Regions from separate parts of the Arthrobacter sp. CMU6 genome, predicted to be linked through region 1. Evidence: predicted binding sites of a transcription regulator. Region 1 holds the regulator's gene; the other holds the start of a gene.
What was found. The regulator LexA, encoded in region 1, represses DNA repair genes until DNA is damaged. The targets are predictions, from matches to a motif close to TCGAACANNTGTTCGA.
Positions count from the first base shown of each region.

Region 2: AC5RWD_RS02635 (LexA family protein) is a predicted target of LexA. The motif match lies at 5,492-5,507, and genes of this name have one in related genera.

Region 1 is NZ_JBNHFL010000008.1:40,299-48,890, forward strand. Features, by position in the region: gene AC5RWD_RS07295 (MFS transporter) at 1-530, opposite strand, end outside; gene AC5RWD_RS07300 (SseB family protein) at 588-1,499, opposite strand; gene priA (bifunctional 1-(5-phosphoribosyl)-5-((5-phosphoribosylamino)methylideneamino)imidazole-4-carboxamide isomerase/phosphoribosylanthranilate isomerase PriA) at 1,509-2,255, opposite strand; gene AC5RWD_RS07310 (hypothetical protein) at 2,332-2,490, opposite strand; gene hisH (imidazole glycerol phosphate synthase subunit HisH) at 2,491-3,228, opposite strand; gene hisB (imidazoleglycerol-phosphate dehydratase HisB) at 3,225-3,851, opposite strand; gene AC5RWD_RS07325 (histidinol-phosphate transaminase) at 3,910-5,028, opposite strand; gene AC5RWD_RS07330 (LysM peptidoglycan-binding domain-containing protein) at 5,152-5,571, opposite strand; gene lexA (transcriptional repressor LexA) at 5,881-6,627, shown strand; gene AC5RWD_RS07340 (ATP-dependent DNA helicase) at 6,728-8,592, opposite strand, start outside.
Region 2 is NZ_JBNHFL010000003.1:15,150-23,741, forward strand. Features, by position in the region: gene AC5RWD_RS02600 (alpha-amylase family protein) at 1-591, shown strand, start outside; gene AC5RWD_RS02605 (glycoside hydrolase family 13 protein) at 626-2,422, opposite strand; gene AC5RWD_RS02610 (fumarylacetoacetate hydrolase family protein) at 2,742-3,128, shown strand; gene AC5RWD_RS02615 (hypothetical protein) at 3,314-3,550, shown strand; gene AC5RWD_RS02620 (MoaD/ThiS family protein) at 3,556-3,843, opposite strand; gene AC5RWD_RS02625 (WD40/YVTN/BNR-like repeat-containing protein) at 3,853-4,983, opposite strand; gene AC5RWD_RS02630 (hypothetical protein) at 5,059-5,343, opposite strand; gene AC5RWD_RS02635 (LexA family protein) at 5,521-5,952, shown strand; gene AC5RWD_RS02640 (Y-family DNA polymerase) at 5,945-7,228, shown strand; gene AC5RWD_RS02645 (hypothetical protein) at 7,269-7,469, opposite strand; gene AC5RWD_RS02650 (universal stress protein) at 7,647-8,153, shown strand; gene AC5RWD_RS02655 (metal-sensitive transcriptional regulator) at 8,456-8,592, shown strand, end outside.

The DNA.
Region 1 (8,592 bases):
GTCGAGACACCGACGGCGGTCAGCCCCAGGACGGAATGGCCACTCGTGGCTACAACAGCACCCGCGGCCGGGCCGATCATGAAAACCAATTCGGTGCTGACCGCGTCCAGCGCGAACGCTGTCCTGCGCTGGTCCCCGTCGGCCAGGACCCCCAGGGACTGCCGCACCACGCTGAAAATGGGAAGCGTGAGCAGGCCGCCGACAAACACAAGGGGAAGCAGCCACTGATAGGAGACGTGCGGCACGACGGACCAGATGACGGTTTCGGAAATCACGGAAGGTATCAGGGCCATCCGCAGGCCCGCCGTATCCACGCGGCGGCCGCGCCAGGGTGCGCCGAGCGCGATCCCGATGGTCATCACCGCCGCTGCCGTTCCCGCGGCCGCATAACCCTCGCCGAGGGTCAGGACGATGTGCAGGGTCAGCAGGACACCCGCCGCGGAATGGGGAATGCGGGCAATCATGCCAACCGCCAGGAGCCGGCGGATGGGCCGAACGGCCAGCAGCTCCCGGTACAGGCTGAAATTCACAGGGGTTCCTCAGTTCCGCCGCCGGGCAGCACCGGAACGGACCCACTGGGCCGGCGGCTACTGCGCGGCGCGCCTTAGCTTGACTTCGATCGAATCAACGCGCTCACCAAACAATACATTCCGGCTCCACTCACTCTGGAGGGCGCCGACGAGGGCCTGGACCGCGGCCGCATCAAGCCCGTCCGCCAGGTAGAGCACCACCCGCAGTTCCGGTCCGGCGCCGCCGCCACCGATCCGGCTGCCTGAGGCCGTGGTGGTGGCCACTCCCCCGCCGGGAAGGACCTCGAGGCCGCGGACCGCGTGTTTGCCGTCTGCTCCGGCGCGCAGCACCGCGGCCAGCTCGGTGTCCAGGTAGGCCGGCACCCATTGACGCTGCTGCGCGAGGGCCCAGACGCCGGGGCGCCTGACCACGAAGGTCACTTCGGAGCCGGGGTCAACGACCAGCAGCTCCGCGCCTTCGGCGACGGCGGACAGGGCTGCCCTTGCGGCGTAGACCGCCACGGGCCGCGCCTCCGGGTGCCAGGCCGCCAGGGCTGCCGCTGAAGTGAAAACAGGCATGGCGAGGCGGCCGTCGGGGGCCTTGAGCGTCACCAGCGCCATGTCGGCCTGCTTGTCGGCATGCACCCCATGCGCGCCCTCGGCTTCCTCCGCCAGGCGTGCCACCACCGGGACGAAGACGCGGGCGGTGGCCAGCGAGGCAACCACCGCGGCCTCGTCGCCGTCGCCGGCAACCAGGGCAGAGAGTGCGGTGAGATACCCGGCGTCGGCGGTGCCGTCGTCGTCCTCGAAGTTGTGGATTTTGGCGTCGTCACCGGCGAGGCTGCGCCCGGCCCAGGGTTGACCCGCCGAATCGGTTGCGCCACCTGCCCCGGCGAGGGCGGCCTCGATGTGACCGGGCAGCCGTCGTGCCGGCGGCAGGTCCGCTCCCGGTACACGGCCGTCCGCGGAATGGCGCTGGTGCTCGGTCACGGGGATGCCTTAGCGGCGTCCGGCGACGTCGAGGGCCTCGGGCAGGGTGAAGGCGCCAGCGTACAGGGCTTTGCCAACAATGGCGCCTTCGACGCCGAGCGGGACCAGGGAGCGCAGGACCTTCAGGTCATCGAGGCTGGAAATGCCGCCGGAGGCCACCACGGGCTTGCCGGTCTTCTCCACCATCTGCCGCAGGAGTTCAACGTTCGGCCCCTGCAGCGTGCCGTCCTTGGTCACGTCGGTAACAACGTAGCGTGCACAGCCGGCCTCTTCGAGGCGGCCCAGCACGTCCCACAGGTCCCCGCCTTCCTTGGTCCAGCCGCGGCCGGCGAGAGTGGTTCCGCGGACGTCCAGGCCGACGGCGATCCGGTCGCCGAAGCGGTCGATGGCCCGTGCGGTCCAGTCCGGGTTCTCCAGGGCGGCGGTGCCGAGGTTCACCCGGGCGACGCCCAGGTCCAGCGCCTTTTCCAGGGATTCATCGTCCCGGAGCCCGCCGGAGAGCTCCACCTTGATGTCCAGCCGGCCCACCACTTCGCGCAGCAGGTCAGCGTTTGAGCCGCGTCCGAAGGCAGCGTCCAGATCCACCAGGTGGACCCATTCCGCGCCCTGCTGCTGCCAGTTGAGCGCCGCCTCCAGCGGCGTTCCGTAGCTTGTCTCGCTGCCGGCCTCGCCCTGGACCAGGCGGACGGCCTGGCCGTTCACGACGTCGACGGCGGGAAGCAGTTCAAGTACCGGCAGCTCGTTTTGGCTGGTCATCGGCGGTTTCCTCATTCTTGTAGGCGCTGGTTCCCGTGCGCGCCGTCTTCTGCGGCGCACACGGCGGGTTAGTTGGTTACTTGCCGGGAAGGGTCAGCAGGTATGCGGCCAGCAGCGACATGGCGGCCAGCACGTAGAAGCCGATCTGGATCCAGAGCGGCTTGCGCTGCTGCCTGAAGGACAGGCCGCCGCCCACCAGGAGGCCAGCCAGTCCCATTAGGAGGATGGACCACATTTAGGCGTCCGCCGCCTGCCGGGAATGCGCCCCACGGAGGCCGTCGACCCAGTTTTTGAGCAGCCGTGCGCCGGCGTCACCGGATTTCTCCGGGTGGAACTGGGTGGCGCAGAGGGGGCCGTTTTCCACGGCGGCGATGAAGGGGCCGCCGTGCTCGGACCAGGTGACCAGGGGTGGCGCCATCCGGGGCTGGATCACGTCGAAGTCCCAGTTCTGGACGCCGTAGGAGTGCACAAAGTAGAAGCGTTCACCCTCGACGCCGTCGAACAGACGTGAGCCTTCCGGGACCTTGACGGTGTTCCACCCCATGTGCGGCACCACTTCGGCCGGGAGAAGCTCCACCTTGCCGGGCCACTCCCCCATGCCTTCGGCTTCGGTTCCGTGTTCGACGCCGGCCTCGAAGAGCACCTGCAGGCCGACGCAGATGCCGAGGACCGGACGTCCGCCGGCAACGCGGCGGCCGATCATGCGGATTCCATCGACGGCCTTGAGCTCGCGCATGACCGTTTCGAAGGCGCCGACGCCGGGAACCACCAGCCCGTCAGCGTTCAGCACGTCCTCGGGTTTGGAGCTCAAAATGACCTCGGCACCGGCCCGTTCCAGGGCACGCACGGCGGAACGGACGTTGCCGGAGCCGTAGTCCAGAACGGTGACGGTGGGCTTGCCCTCCGGGGAGGCCGGCTTCAGCGCTGCGGACGGATCGATAATCGCGCCTTCGCGCAGTACTTTGCCGGTCACAGTGCTCCCTTGGTGGACGGAATGCCTTCGACGCGGGGATCCGGCTCTACGGCTGCACGGAGAGCCCGTGCGAAGGCCTTGAACTGGGCTTCCACGATGTGGTGGGGGTCGCGGCCGGCGATGACGTTCATGTGCAGGCAGATGCCGGCGTGCAGCGTGATTGCCTCGAAGACGTGCCGGGTCAGCGATCCCGTGAAGTGGCCGCCGATCAGGTGGTACTCCTGCCCGGCGGGCTCGCCGCCGTGCACCAGGTAGGGCCGGCCGGAGACGTCGACGACGGCGTGCGCCAGCGCCTCGTCCAGCGGCACGGTGGCCTCACCGAAGCGGCGGATCCCGGCCTTGTTGCCCAGGGCGGTGCGCAGCACCTCGCCGAACGTGATGGCAACATCCTCGACCGTGTGGTGGACATCAATGTGGGTGTCGCCGGTGGCCTTGACGGTCATGTCGATGAGTGAGTGCTTGCACAGCGCCGTAAGCATGTGGTCGTAGAAAGGGACCGACGTGCTGATGTCCGACACTCCGGTGCCGTCGAGGTTGATCTCCACCAGCACGGAAGATTCGCTGGTGGCGCGCTCCATGCGTGCAGTCCGTGCCTCGGCAGCCTTGGTTCCGGTGTCGCTCATGGTGATAGATGTCCTTTGACGAAGGAAGGGGCGGACCTGACCTGGTCCATGTACCAGTTTAGGCCGGAAGTGCGGCCTGCCGGGCCAGGATGCTTTCCAGCGCTTCCAGGAAGGCTGTGGTTTCCGTCTCAGTACCGGCAGTGACCCGCAGGTGCCCGGCGATGCCGACATCCCGGACGAGCACGCCTGCGTCCAGCAGTTCCTGCCAGACCCCGTGGGGGTTCTCCAGCCCGCCGAAGAAGACGTAGTTGGAGTCGGACGCCGCGGGCCGCAGCCCCATCCGCGTCAGTTCCGCGACAATCCGGTCGCGCTGCCGCTTGATGTCCTGGACGTCAGCCATGAGCGCCTCGCGGTGCTGCAGCGCCGCGAGGGCGGTTGCCTGCGTGACGGCCGACAGGTGGTACGGCAGGCGCACCAGGCGCAGGGCGTCGGTCACCTCCGGGGCCGCTGCCATGTAACCGAGGCGGGCGCCGGCGAGGGCGAACGCCTTGCTCATGGTCCGGGAGACGATAAGCCGCTCCCGACCGGGCAGCAGGGTCAGTGCACTGGGGGTGCCGTCGTGCGCAAACTCGTGGTAGGCCTCGTCCACGACGACGACCGCCTGGCTGGCCTCGCCCGCCTCGTAGACGGCTTCCACCACGTCAAGGCCCAGGCCCGTGCCGGTGGGGTTGTTGGGCGAGCACAGGAAAACAATGTTGGGCTGGAGTTCACGCACCTGGCCTGCGGCCGACTCGGCGCTGAGGCCGTAGTCATCGGCTCGCTTGCCGGCGATGTACGCCGTGTCCGTGCCGCTGGCCAGGAGCGGGTACATGGAGTACGTCGGCGGGAAGCTCAGGAGCGAGCGGCCAGGTCCGCCGAAGGCCTGGAGGATCTGCTGGAGAACTTCGTTGGAGCCGTTGGCTGCCCAGAGGTTGTCCGCACTGAGCCCGTGGCCGAGATATTCAGCCAAGGCTTCCCGGAGCTCCGTGAATTCGCGGTCGGGGTACCGGTTGAGACCGGCGGCGGCCTCCGTTACGGCCGCAGTGATGGCTGCCCGCACGTCGGCGGGCACGCCATGCGTGTTCTCGTTGACGTTGAGCAGGATGGGAACGTCGAGCTGCGGGGCGCCATAAGGGGACAGCCCCCTCAGGTTGGTACGCAGGGGCAGTCGGTTCAGTCGCTCAAGCTGGTCAGTCACCTAGACAGTTTAAGGAACCCGGAGCGCTGGCCGGAAACTGTGACGGTTCCGGCGCCCGGCAACGGTCCACTGCTGCCCGCGCTTCGGGGGCCGGTGGACTCATGCCAGGGGTGGGAAGCAGGCCTACTTGTTCGGCACAAACAGCTGCTGGCCGGGCATGACCTTGCCGGCCTGAAGATCGTTGAGCTGGACGATGTCCGCGATCACGTCCCGGGGATCGCGGTCCGGATCGACGTTTCCGGCGATCGCCCAGAGCGATTCACCGGGCTGCACCGTGACCGAAACAGCGGGCGTGACAGTCAGGCCGCTGGCGTTGTCCGCAGCCTTGGCCGGCGAGTTCAGGAGCCCCGCCAGGGACAGGATCACGGCGGCAAGCAGAACGAGCGGCAGTCCGATCAGGACAATACGGCCCCGACGGGTAAGGCGAAGGCGCGGCGGCTTGCCCGGGCGGGACGCTCCACGGGACGGCGACACCGCGCCGCGCTGTGGGTCTGCGAACTGGACTGCTGTTGAAGCTGAGATGGCGTGTGTTGAAGCTGACATGGCGTGAGCCCTCCTGGACCAAGTTGTACTGCCTCGCGTTCGAACAAACAGTTCGAACACCGGGCTAACAAGCAACCCTCACTAGAACACATGTTCGAACTTTGCTTTTCCTAGTTTTAGCACCTATCAACGAATTAAGTCGAGACTCGCTAGAACAAATGTTTGAAAAAGCCGTATGGCTGGCCTACGTTGGAAATCACAGAACAACCACATCTGCAGTTGATCAGCAGGGTCTGACATTTTTCAGGCCGGAAGTTCCCGGCCACTGCAGCGACCGCGGCCGGGAGGAACGGAAAGGCGTTGGCGAACATGGCAGCACAGGCCTCTGACGGCAAGGCTCCCCAGCGCAGCCCGCGGTCTCAGCGGACCCCCAAGGGACTTACACCCCGCCAGAAGAAAATCCTGGAAACCATCCAGCGCTCGGTCAACGAGAACGGCTATCCCCCGTCGATGCGGGAAATCGGCGACACCGTCGGCCTGGCCAGCCTGTCCAGCGTGACCCATCAGCTCTCACAGCTGGAAAAGCTTGGCTACCTTCGGCGTGACCCCAAGCGTCCCCGCGCCATGGAGGTCCTGATGCCGCTCACCCTGGATGCGGGATCGGGGAAATCCGGCGGCGCGGACAAGGCCCCGGCCCTGAGTCCTGCAGGAGCTTCCGTATCCGAACTGCCCAGCGCGATGGACACCGCAATGGTGCCGCTGGTCGGCCGGATCGCCGCAGGCGGTCCCATCCTCGCGGACCAGCTGGTGGAGGACCTGATGCCGCTGCCCCGCCAGCTGGTGGGCCACGGCGAGCTGTTCATGCTCAGGGTCGCAGGCGACTCCATGGTGGATGCCGCCATCTGCGACGGAGACTGGGTGGTGGTCCGGCGGCAGAGCGACGCGGTCAACGGCGACATTGTGGCGGCCCTTCTCGACGACGAAGCAACGGTCAAGACCTTCCGGCAGCGGGACGGCCACACGTGGCTGCTTCCGCAGAACACCCAGTACGAGCCCATCCTCGGCGACCACGCGGTTGTCATGGGCAAAGTGGTTTCCGTACTCCGCTCGCTGTAGCCCCGCGGGCTTCCCTTCCGGAAAACGTCCCATGGGAGCCTTGGGCCGGGAGCCTGGCAAAGGAGCCTTGGGCCCCGGGCAGCTTTAGCCCGGGGCTTTCCTATGCCTGTGCTCCGGCGAGCCTTTCGAGTGCCGCAATGGCGGTCTTCCTGTCGGTCGTCGGCCAGAAGGGCGGCAGGGCGGCCCGCAGGAACCCGCCGTAGCGTTCGGTGGACAACCGGGAATCCAGCACGGCCACAACGCCCTTGTCATTCGTGGACCGAATGAGCCGTCCCGCCCCCTGGGCGAGCCTGATGGCAGCGTGCGTGGCGGATACGGACATGAAGCCGTTGCCGCCGGCCTGGGCAACGGCCCGGGACCGGGCGGTCATCAGCGGATCGTCCGGCCGCGGGAAGGGGATCCTGTCAATGACCACCAGGCGGCAGGACCCGCCCGGCACGTCGACCCCCTGCCACAGTGACATCGTGCCGAACAGGCACGTGTCGGGCTCGTCGGCGAACTGCTTCACGAGGGCCGTCATGGTGGATTCGCCCTGGCACAGGATGCTGACATCCAGCCGCGCACGCAGGGCGTCCGCGGCTTCCTCGGCCGCCCTGCGTGAGGAGAACAGGCACAGCGCTCCCCCGCCGGAGGCGCGGATGAGTGACTCGAGTTCGTCCAGGGCCTCAGGCGAAGTGCCGCGGCCAGGTTTCGGCAGGTGGCCGGCTACATAGAGGATGCCCTGCCGGGGGTAGTCGAAGGGCGAACCCACGTCGACGCCGGTCCAGCTCGGCGCGCCGTCCCCGACCAGGCCCAATCCCCCCGCCGCAGGCTCGAAGGCTGAGCCGATGGCAAGCGTGGCCGACGTCAGCACCACGGTATGCCCGGCGAACAGGCCTTCCCGGAGCCGGCCGGCAACGCTCAGCGGGGCGACGTTGACCAGGGCAGGGGCAGTCTCGTCGGGCGCAGAGTAGCCCTGCTGGGGATCAAACGTGCTGTTCCGGGAGAACCAGACCACCTCGCGGTTTTCCCGGGCGGCGATGAGCCGTTCGCAAAGCTCCAGAATCACCAGCAGGCGGGAGCGCGCGAGCTGCCGCCCGCCGTCGGCCGTTGTATTGCTGTCCCCTTTGGAATCCGACAGCGCCGCCCGGCAGGCCTCGCGAAGCTGGTCCACGCAGTCAAGCTGCTCGTCGTTCAAGCCGTTGGGCAGCAGGCCGCTGGGAACGCCGGCGAGGGCCACCTCGAGGTTGGCGGCGGCGGTGTTGAGCGCGTCGACGGTGATCCCGGTGTGCTTGCGGGCGCCGGACGCTGCGGCGTGGACCATGGCCACCGACAGCTGCCCCGAAACCGCGCCGGTCACCCGGTCCTGGAGTTCGTGGGCCTCGTCCACCACCACGACGTCGTACTCCGGCAGCACCGCCAGGCCTTCGAAGGCACTGACGGCCAGCATGGCGTGGTTTGTCACCACGACGTCGGCTTCTGTGGCGTTATGGCGGGCAAGCTCGCTGAAGCACTCTTCGGCGAGGGGGCATTTCTGCGAGCCGAGGCATTCCATGGACGTGACGGACACCTGCCGCCAGGCCCGGTCCGTGACGCCGGGAAGCAGTTCGTCACGGTCGCCCGTGGTGGTCTGCTCTGCCCATTCGCGGAGCCGTACCACCTCCTTGCCGAGCTGCGACGAGGGGCCGCCCACCGCCGCGGCGAAGTGCGGGACGCTGGTGTCCTCACCCAGCGAGAAGAGCTGGCCCTCCGAGGGTTCCTCGGAGGGAAAGCCGCCCTCGAGCTTGTGCCGGCACACGTAGTTGGCGCGGCCCTTGACCAGCGCGACCTTCACAGGCCGCTCGAGTGCGGGCTTGAGGCTTTCCAGGAGCCGGGGAAGGTCCCGACCCACGATCTGGGTCTGCAAGGCCAGGGTGGCGGTGGACACCAGGGCCGGCTTGTTGCTCTCGAGCGAGTGCGCGATGAGCGGCACCAGGTAGGCCAGCG
Region 2 (8,592 bases), on a different contig from region 1:
TCGCTGATGTTCTCCCTGCCCGGCACACCGGTGCTCTTCTACGGCGAGGAGATCGGCATGGGCGAGGACCTGCGGCAGAAGGGCCGGGCCGCCGTCCGCACGCCCATGCAGTGGAACGACGAAAAGAACGGCGGCTTCTCCAGCGCCAAGGTGTCCGAGCTGGTGGTCCCGCTGCCCCGCGGGGAGTACGGCCCGGAAAAGGTCAATGCGGCCAGCGCCAAACGGGACCCCGGGTCGCTCTGGAACTTCATGGCCACCCTCATCCAGCGGTACCGCGAGTCGCCGGAGCTGGGCTGGGGCGAGTTTGCCGTCCTCGAACAGCCCGAGCCCGCCGTGTTTGCGCACCGCTGCAGCTCGCCGGAGGCCACGGTGGTGCTGCTCCACAACTTCGGCGACGCGCCGGTCAAGGTCACCGCGAACGTCGGGTCCGGGGACAGTCCGCCGCGGGCGTTCAGGGACGCCATGCTGCTGGATTTGTTCGACGGCGGGAACGTTCCGTTGGAGGCCGACGGCGGGTTCACCGTTGAGCTGGGCCGGTACGGCTACCGTTGGTTCCGCGTCCACCGGCCCGGCGACCGCCTGGCGCCCTGAGGTCAGCCCTGCGCCGTAGGGGCAGGTGCACTGGCTACAGGCTCCGGCGGAAGACCTTCACTTCCCACGGACGGAGATCGAACGGCTGCACTTCCCCGGCGTCCGGCGGGTAGTTGCCGAGCACTGGCTCGGCGCCCTCGGTGGACCAGGTGCCGCCGTCTACGTCGGCCGTCCGGCCGGTCCCCGAAAAGTTGGCCAGCACCAGAAGTTCAGCACCGGCTGCCTGATTGTTCGGTGCTTCACTGTTGGTTGGTTCGCCGTTCGGGAGGGAGCGCTTGAACGCGTAGACGTGTTCGTCGTCGGGCAGCAGCATGCTGAAATCGCCGTAGGCCACGACGGGATCCGAGTGCCGGAAGGCGATCACCTTGCGGTAGAAGCTGAAGACGGACTCGGGGTCGTCAACCTGGGCGGCGGCGTTGATCGCGTTGGCGTTGGGGTTCACCGCAATCCAGGGCGCCCCCGTGGTGAAGCCGCCGTGCCGGCTCGCGTCCCACTGCACGGGAGTCCGGGCGTTGTCCCGGTTGAGCCGTGCCAGGGCCGCGAGGACCTCGGCGTCGGTGTGGCCCAGGTGCGTGGTGGCTTCGCGGTGGTGGTTGAGGACTTCGATGTCCCGGTAGTCGCTGATGGCGCCGAACGCCATGTTGGTCATACCCAGCTCTTCGCCCTGGTAGACGTACGGCGTGCCGCGGTGCAGGTGCAGGACGGCGGCCAGCATCTTCGCCGACAGCTCCCGGTACTGGCCGTCGTCGCCGAACCGGGAAACGGCGCGGGCCTGGTCGTGGTTTCCCCAGTAGAGGCTGTTCCAGCCGCGACCGGCAAGCCCTTCCTGCCAGCGGCCCAGGGACTTTTTGAGGTCGGTGAGCAGCAGCTTCTTGGGCCGCCACTTGTTGCCGCCCTCCTGGTCGAGTGCCACGTGCTCGAACTGGAACACCATGTCCACCTCCCGCCGGCCGGGATCGGTGAAGAGGACGGCATCCTCGACGGTGACGCCCGGCATCTCGCCCACGGTCAGCAAGTCCTTGTCCCGCCCCGCGAAGACTTCCTGGTGCATCTCCTGCAGGAATTCGTGGATGCGCGGACCGCAGATGAAGTGCGGGCCGCCGTCGCCGTAGAGCATCCCTTCGGCCTGCGGACCGTCCGGCAGCGACTGCTCCTTGGAGATGAAGTTGATGACATCCATCCGGAAGCCGTCCACCCCGCGGTCAAGCCACCAGTTCATCATGTCGTACACCGCGGCCCGCACCTCCGGGTTTTCCCAGTTGAGGTCCGGCTGCTTCCTGGAGAACAGGTGCAGGTAGTACTCCCCTGTCTCGGCGTCATACTCCCAGGCAGGCCCCGAGAAGGCAGAGCCCCAGTTGTTGAGCTCGGCACCTGGTGCACCCGGCTCGGCGCCCTCGCGTGGCGGCCGCCACCAGTACCAGTCCCGCTTCGGGTTGTCCTTGCTGGAGCGGGATTCCACGAACCACGGGTGCTCGTCCGAGGTGTGGTTGACCACGAGGTCCATCACCAGCTTCATGCCCCGCGAGTGCAGGCCGTCCAGCAGTTCGTCGAGGGTCCCCAGGTCGCCGAACACGGGGTCGATCTCGCGGTAGTCGCTGATGTCGTAGCCGTTGTCATCCTGCGGTGACCGGTACACCGGGGACAGCCAGACGACGTCGACCCCCAGCTTGTGCAGGTAGTCCAGCTTGCCGATGATCCCCCGGAGGTCGCCGATGCCGTCGCCGTCCGAATCAGCGAAGCTGCGCGGATAGATCTGGTACACGACCGCACTCTTGAACCACTCCGTGCCGGCCCGGTAGGCCGCCTCTGCCTCGGTTTCCTGCGTGGTCATCGCTGGCTCCTCCTGGTCGACGGTGGCGGGCTGCTGGCCCACTGAAAGTCTTGTTCCAGAAGAATCGGCGGTCAATGGCTTCGGTCAATGGCTTATGCCGGCCGGTGCTGTCCGCACCCATCCTATGACCTTTCAATTACCGAACGGGGCGTTCACCCGTGGCTGCCGGGGCTACACCATCACATACGTGCGGGCCACCACCGTCTTCCGTTCTGGCGTCAGCTCAAGACCTTTACTGCAGTCAGCCGGCTGCGGAAACGGCGTTGCGGGCCGCGACAGCCAGTAGGATGCCTCGCAGGGCATTAGCCGGCCACGCGTCTTGTCGCACGCGCCCACGAACATCCCGGCGGACAAGGCGTGGAGGCACGTCGCCAGGATCATGGGGCAGGACCTGTCCGAACGCACCATGCAGTCAACCGGGCCGGCGCCACAGTACAGCCTCGCCAAGTCCTTCCCCCGGTTCGGGCGGCCCGGTCCGCTGCTGGTCACCGCCGACGAATTTGAGGATCCGGACAGCATCGAACTGGGCTGTGAGATCAACAGCGAACAGGTCCAGAAGGGCAACACCTCGGACATGGTCTTCCAGGTTCCGGAGATAGTGGGAGTCGGCCGCGTGCCCCAGCGCTTCCTCGCCCCCGCCGACGAACTCGTCACCTATCTGCGCGGCGTCGGCGAAATGCGCCACCGGATGCAGGCACCCTCGTAGGGTCCCCGACCTAGGGTGCCCGATGGCCGCCATTGGGGCCCTCAGCTGCGATGACGCGCGGAAACCGCGTCGGCTCCGGAAACTAACCGGGCGCTAACGGGCAGGAAACGCGTGCGCAACAATGCCGCGCCACACTGGACGTGCCGGCAATTGCAGGCACCAGCTCCAGCTCAGGAGGCCACGCCATGTTAAAGGAAGCCAAACCCCATATCACCCGGGTCCGTGCCCTGGACCAGCTGCACCGCGGCGACGAGATCGAGGCCCGCCTGTCGGTAGGCCCCAGCTACGACGACGTCATTATCCGCCGTGGCAGCGTCCAGGAGACCGCCCCGGGCATCGGCGTCGTGTGGATCATGGATCATCACACGGGCATGCGCAAAGCCATCAATACGGACGAATGCAGCGTTTGGCGCGTCGCCTGAACCACCTAACCGCCGGCCACCGACTGAATAATCAGCACTTCCTGGCCGGCAGAAACCTCCGTTTCCAGGCCGCGGAGACGCCGGACCTCCTCACCGTTCACGTAAATATTCACGTAGCGGCGGAGCGCACCCGTCTCGTCCCGCAGCCGCCTGGCGAGCACCGGGTAAGTCCCGGTCACGGAATCCAGCAACCACCCCACAGTCACCGCCCCGTCGGCGGGTGTAGTCAGTATGGACTGCCCGCCGGCGAGCGGCTGGAGGACGCTGGGAAGGACCACGCTGATCTCAGCCACAGCACATCCTCATGCAGACGCCGCCTCAGTAACCAGTGCCCCGGCCACAACAGCAGCGCGGACGCACAACACATCCGGCAGGTGGGACGCCACCTCCGCAAAGGTTTCGCCTTCGTCGGCACTGGCATACACGACGCCGCCGCGCGTTCCGAAGTACACCCCGGCGGGTTCGGCAGAATCCACGGCGGCCGCGTCACGGAGCACGGCATTGAACTCTGACTGCGGCAGCCCGGAGTCCAGGCGCTTCCACGTGACGCCGGCGTCGTCGGTGCGGTGCACGGCGAGCTTTCCGTCCGGCGGGATGCGTTCGCCGTCGGCCTTCAGCGGGACAACCCAGGCTGTGCCCGCACGCCTGGGGTGCGTCAGCATGACGAAGCCGAAGTCGGCCGGCAAGCCCTCCGCTATCGATTCCCAGTTCTCGGCATTGTCATCGGTGCGGTACACGCCGTGGTGGTTCTGCGCATAAAGGCGGCCTTCGACGGCGGCATCCGCCGCTATCTTGTGCACGCACTGGCCGAATTCCGGGTTGGGATCGGGCATGAAGTAGGCGGAGATGCCTTTGTTCCGCGGCTCCCAGGACGTCCCGCCGTCGAGCGAGCGGTACACGCCTCCGGTGCTCATGGCCACGTGCACGTTGTCCCCGGCAGGGTTGACCACGATCGAGTGGGCGGCCGCGCCGCCATAACCGGCACCCCACTCACTGCGGTGCGGGTGGTCCCAGAGACCGCGGTTCAGCTCGAAGTGCTCACCGCCGTCGGTCGATTTCCACACCGAAATAGGCTCGGCGCCAGCCCAGATAACCCCCGGTCGGGATTCCGCATCGGGGTAGATCTGCCAGATGCGTTCCACGGCGGCGTCGGTGCCTTCGGGGAACTTGATGGCGCCCTGCTCGGGCTCGGTCCAGTTGGCGCCCAGGTCGTCCGAGTGGGCGACGTACGGGCCCCAGTGCTCGGACCGCACCCCCACCATGATGCGGGTGCGGCCGTCCCGGGTGTCGATTCCGATGCTCGGTATCTCGCTCATCAGGAAGTGCGGGCCGGAAAAGGACCACTGTTTCCGGTCCTGGCTGGTGGCCAGCCAGAGGCCCTTTTTGGTCCCGATTGCTAAAACGAAGCTCTCTGAGGCATTCATGCACCCCATGCAACCACTCGGGCGGAGGAGCTGCAATGGTTTTGGCCCCCACGGGTTCGCCCGGACAGGTCGCGAGAGACGGCCCTAGGACCCAGTCCTCGCACGGTCTTTGGCGGTGCCGGCTTTCGCGGCACGGTTTCGCCACCACCGGCGGAGCAGATCGGCGGCGGCCAGGATTCCGGCCAGCGGCGTCAGGACGGCGGCGGCGTAAACGAACAGCAGCCAGGTGAGCGTGGCGATCGGCGGCTGGCTCCGGCTCAGCAGGGACAGTCCGCCAAACAGGCCCGCAACCCAGAAGACCACCACCAGCGTCAGCACGGCTGCTGCCGGAAAGTACTCGTTCCGCACCACCCTCTTCAAGGTTTCCACCACTGATCCTCCTGCGCCTTGCATCCCCATGAGACCAGTATGCGACGCCGACCCGCTGCGGCGGAGACGGCACGACGAACGTGTGATGAATACAACCGCTGCCCGTGCCGGGCTGCTTTCTGTCGGCGCCGGGGACTACACTGGATTATCGAACATATATTCGAAAAAAGGTGTGTTGTGGGCGTGATTATTGGTCCCCGCGTGATAGAGGCGGGACTTTCCTTGCGGCTGGTGCTGATCTCGCCGGTGGCCGTGGCGGCGGGCTTCCCGTCGCCTGCCCAGGACTACTTTGACGGGCGCATCGACCTGAACGAGCACCTGATCAAGGACATCACCAGCACCTACATCGTCCGGGTGTCCGGGGACTCCATGGAGCAGGCCGGCATCAGCGACGGCGACGAACTGATCGTCAACCGTGCACTGGAACCGCGGGACGGATCCGTGGTGGTCGCGGTGCTGGATGGCGAGCTCACCATCAAGCGTTTGAAGATCACCGCGGCCGGTGTGGTGCTCCAGGCGGCCAACCCCCTGTATCCGGACATCAGCGTCCCCGCCCTCGCCGACCTCACCATCTGGGGAGTAGCCACGAGGTGCCTGCACCATGTCTGAGGCGCGGCAGCAGATTGCGCTAGTGGACGTGAATTGCTTCTACGCCAGCGCGGAGCGTGCCTTCGACCCCTCCCTCGAAGGCAAGCCGCTGGTGGTGCTCTCCAACAACGACGGCTGTGCCGTGACCCGCAGTCCGGAGGCCAAAGCTTTGGGAATCAGCACGGGTGAACCGTGGTTCAAGATCGCCCCACGGGCCAAGGAGTGGGGCCTCGTTGCCCGGTCCAGCAACTACGAACTGTACGGCGACATCAGTGCCCGCGTCATGGAACTTCTGGGACGCTACTCTGCCTGGCTCGAGGTCTACAGTATCGACGAGGCTTTCCTGGGCATCAAGGGCAGCCCCGAACAGGTGATGGCACTTGGACGGGCCATCAAGGCCGCGGTCCAGCGCAACGTCGGGGTGCCCGTGTGCGTCGGCATCGCCGGCACCAAGACGCTCGCCAAACTCGCCAACCGCTGGGCCAAGAACAACGCCGCGCTGGGAGGGGTGTGCCGCTGGGAGTCGATGCCCCCGGAGGCGCGTGAACTGCTCATGGCCCGGCTGCCGGTCTCGGAAGTCTGGGGCGTGGCGGGCCGGCTGGAAAGGCGGCTGAACGCCATGGGGATCTGCTCCATCCTGGAGCTGAGCCGGGCGGACCCGGTGATGGTGCGCGACCGCTTTTCGGTGGTGCTGATGCGCACCGTACTGGAGCTGCGCGGCACTCCCTGCATTCCGCTGGAGGAGGAGCGCGTGGGGCGGGACCAGCTGATCTTCTCCCGCTCGTTTTCCACTCCCCTGACCTCGGTCCCCCAATTTCGACAGGTCCTGAGCGTGTATGCCCAGCAGGCCAGTGCCCGGCTCGCCCGGCACCACCTTCAGGCCAAGGTCCTGACAGCATTCGCCGGCACGTCCCATTACAACCCGAACGACAAGTCGTTCCCCTCGGTGTGCGTTCCCCTGCCCATGGCCACCGCAGACCCGGTGCTGCTCACCCGGGCCGCCCACGCCCTGCTTCCCGCGATCCGGGACGGCGTCAAATACGCCCGTGCCGGCATCATGGTCACGGACCTGCGGCCTTCCGGCAATCAGCAGCCACTCGAGCCCTTCACCAACCCGCACGAGGAACGCGGAATCGGCCCGCTGCTTGAGCAGATCAGCCGGAAGTACGGCAGGGGCACGATCGGGCTCGGGTTCGCAGGCCTGAGGAGCGGCCTTGACTGGACCATGAAGCGTGACATGCGTTCGCCGCGCTACACCACGCACTGGGACGAGTTACCTGTGGTGCGGGCGGCCTGACCGGCCCGCGGGTGCGCGAACCGGTGAGTCCACGAACTCCTCAGTCCACGAACTCAGACTGCGTCTCGATGAAATCCCACTCGGCTTCGGTGAGGACTGCCTGCGGGGTATCCGGGTGCGGACCTCCCGCTTCGGCGATCCCCTGCATCACGAACAGCGGAATGTCGCCGGCCCGCAGGTTCTCACGAAGCCATTCCTTGCTTTTCAGGTCCAGATCAAGCCACCACATGTAAATCTGCATGGGATGCCGCCTTTCTACGTCTCCACGCTAGGCTTGCGGCGGCCGGGATTCAAGGAGAATTCTGTAGCCGCCCGCACGGAGCAGCCGCCGCACCGCAGGGTCTAAAACAGCCGCTGAGCTGGGGCGAAGGCGCGGATGGCTCTGGTGTTTCCCGACGCCGCGGGCACACAATTGATTATGGATGCAGAGCATTTCAGCGGGCCGCCTCCCCTCCTCGTGGGCATGGTCCCCGGCCAGCATCCGGAGGTCCTTAAGACCGCAGTCACCCTCGCCCGGAAGCTGTCGGCCCCTTTGCTCTGCGCCTATGTGGACGAGGCAAGCTATCTCGTCGAGTGGGACCCGGCACGCTCCGCGCACCGCCTTTCCCTGCATCCGGACAGGGACGACGACGATATCCGTTCCGTGACCACAGAACTGAAGTCTGTTATCACGTCGGCCCTCCAGGACGGCGGCCCGGCCTGGACCTTGCGCACGCTGGCCGGGGACCCCGCCCGCGCCCTCGGCAGGCTGGCCTCGGAAGTCAATGCCCCGATGATCATTGTTGGCACGCCGGAACGCGGCTTCGGGCACCGCATAACGGAACTCCTCAACGGTTCCGTGGCTGCCTGGCTCACCCATCACCAGAGCAGGCCCGTACTGGTGGTTCCCTTCCGGATGGCAGCGCATCAGGACCAGCCGGAATAGCCTGACGGCGGCTTCGGCACCGACTCCAGGCACCTGATTCATGCGCCCGGGGAAAGTAAAGCGAAAGTAGTTATTCGAGCCGGTGGCCAACTTGGCTACCGGCAAGTAAGCTAATCAGGCAGGCCGATAAAGAGGCCGCCCAAAGACTGCTCCGGAGTGCGTATCCCCCAATAACGCGCTCCGGAGCTTTTTGTTGCCCGAAATCTCGCCGGGTTTCCTTTCGCTTCCCAAGCTTTCGCACCCTCGCTGACCGTCCCGCATCTTCCTTGACTGATACCCCCTAGGGGTATAAGTTGGAGCGTATGGAGACTTCCGAAGGTCGGACGCCCACGGCGCCCAGCGAAGAAGCTGTAACTGATCCCCTGCAGCACGGCTACACGGCGGACAAGGATGCGTACCTGCGCCGGCTCCGGCGGATCGAGGGACAGGTCCGCGGAAT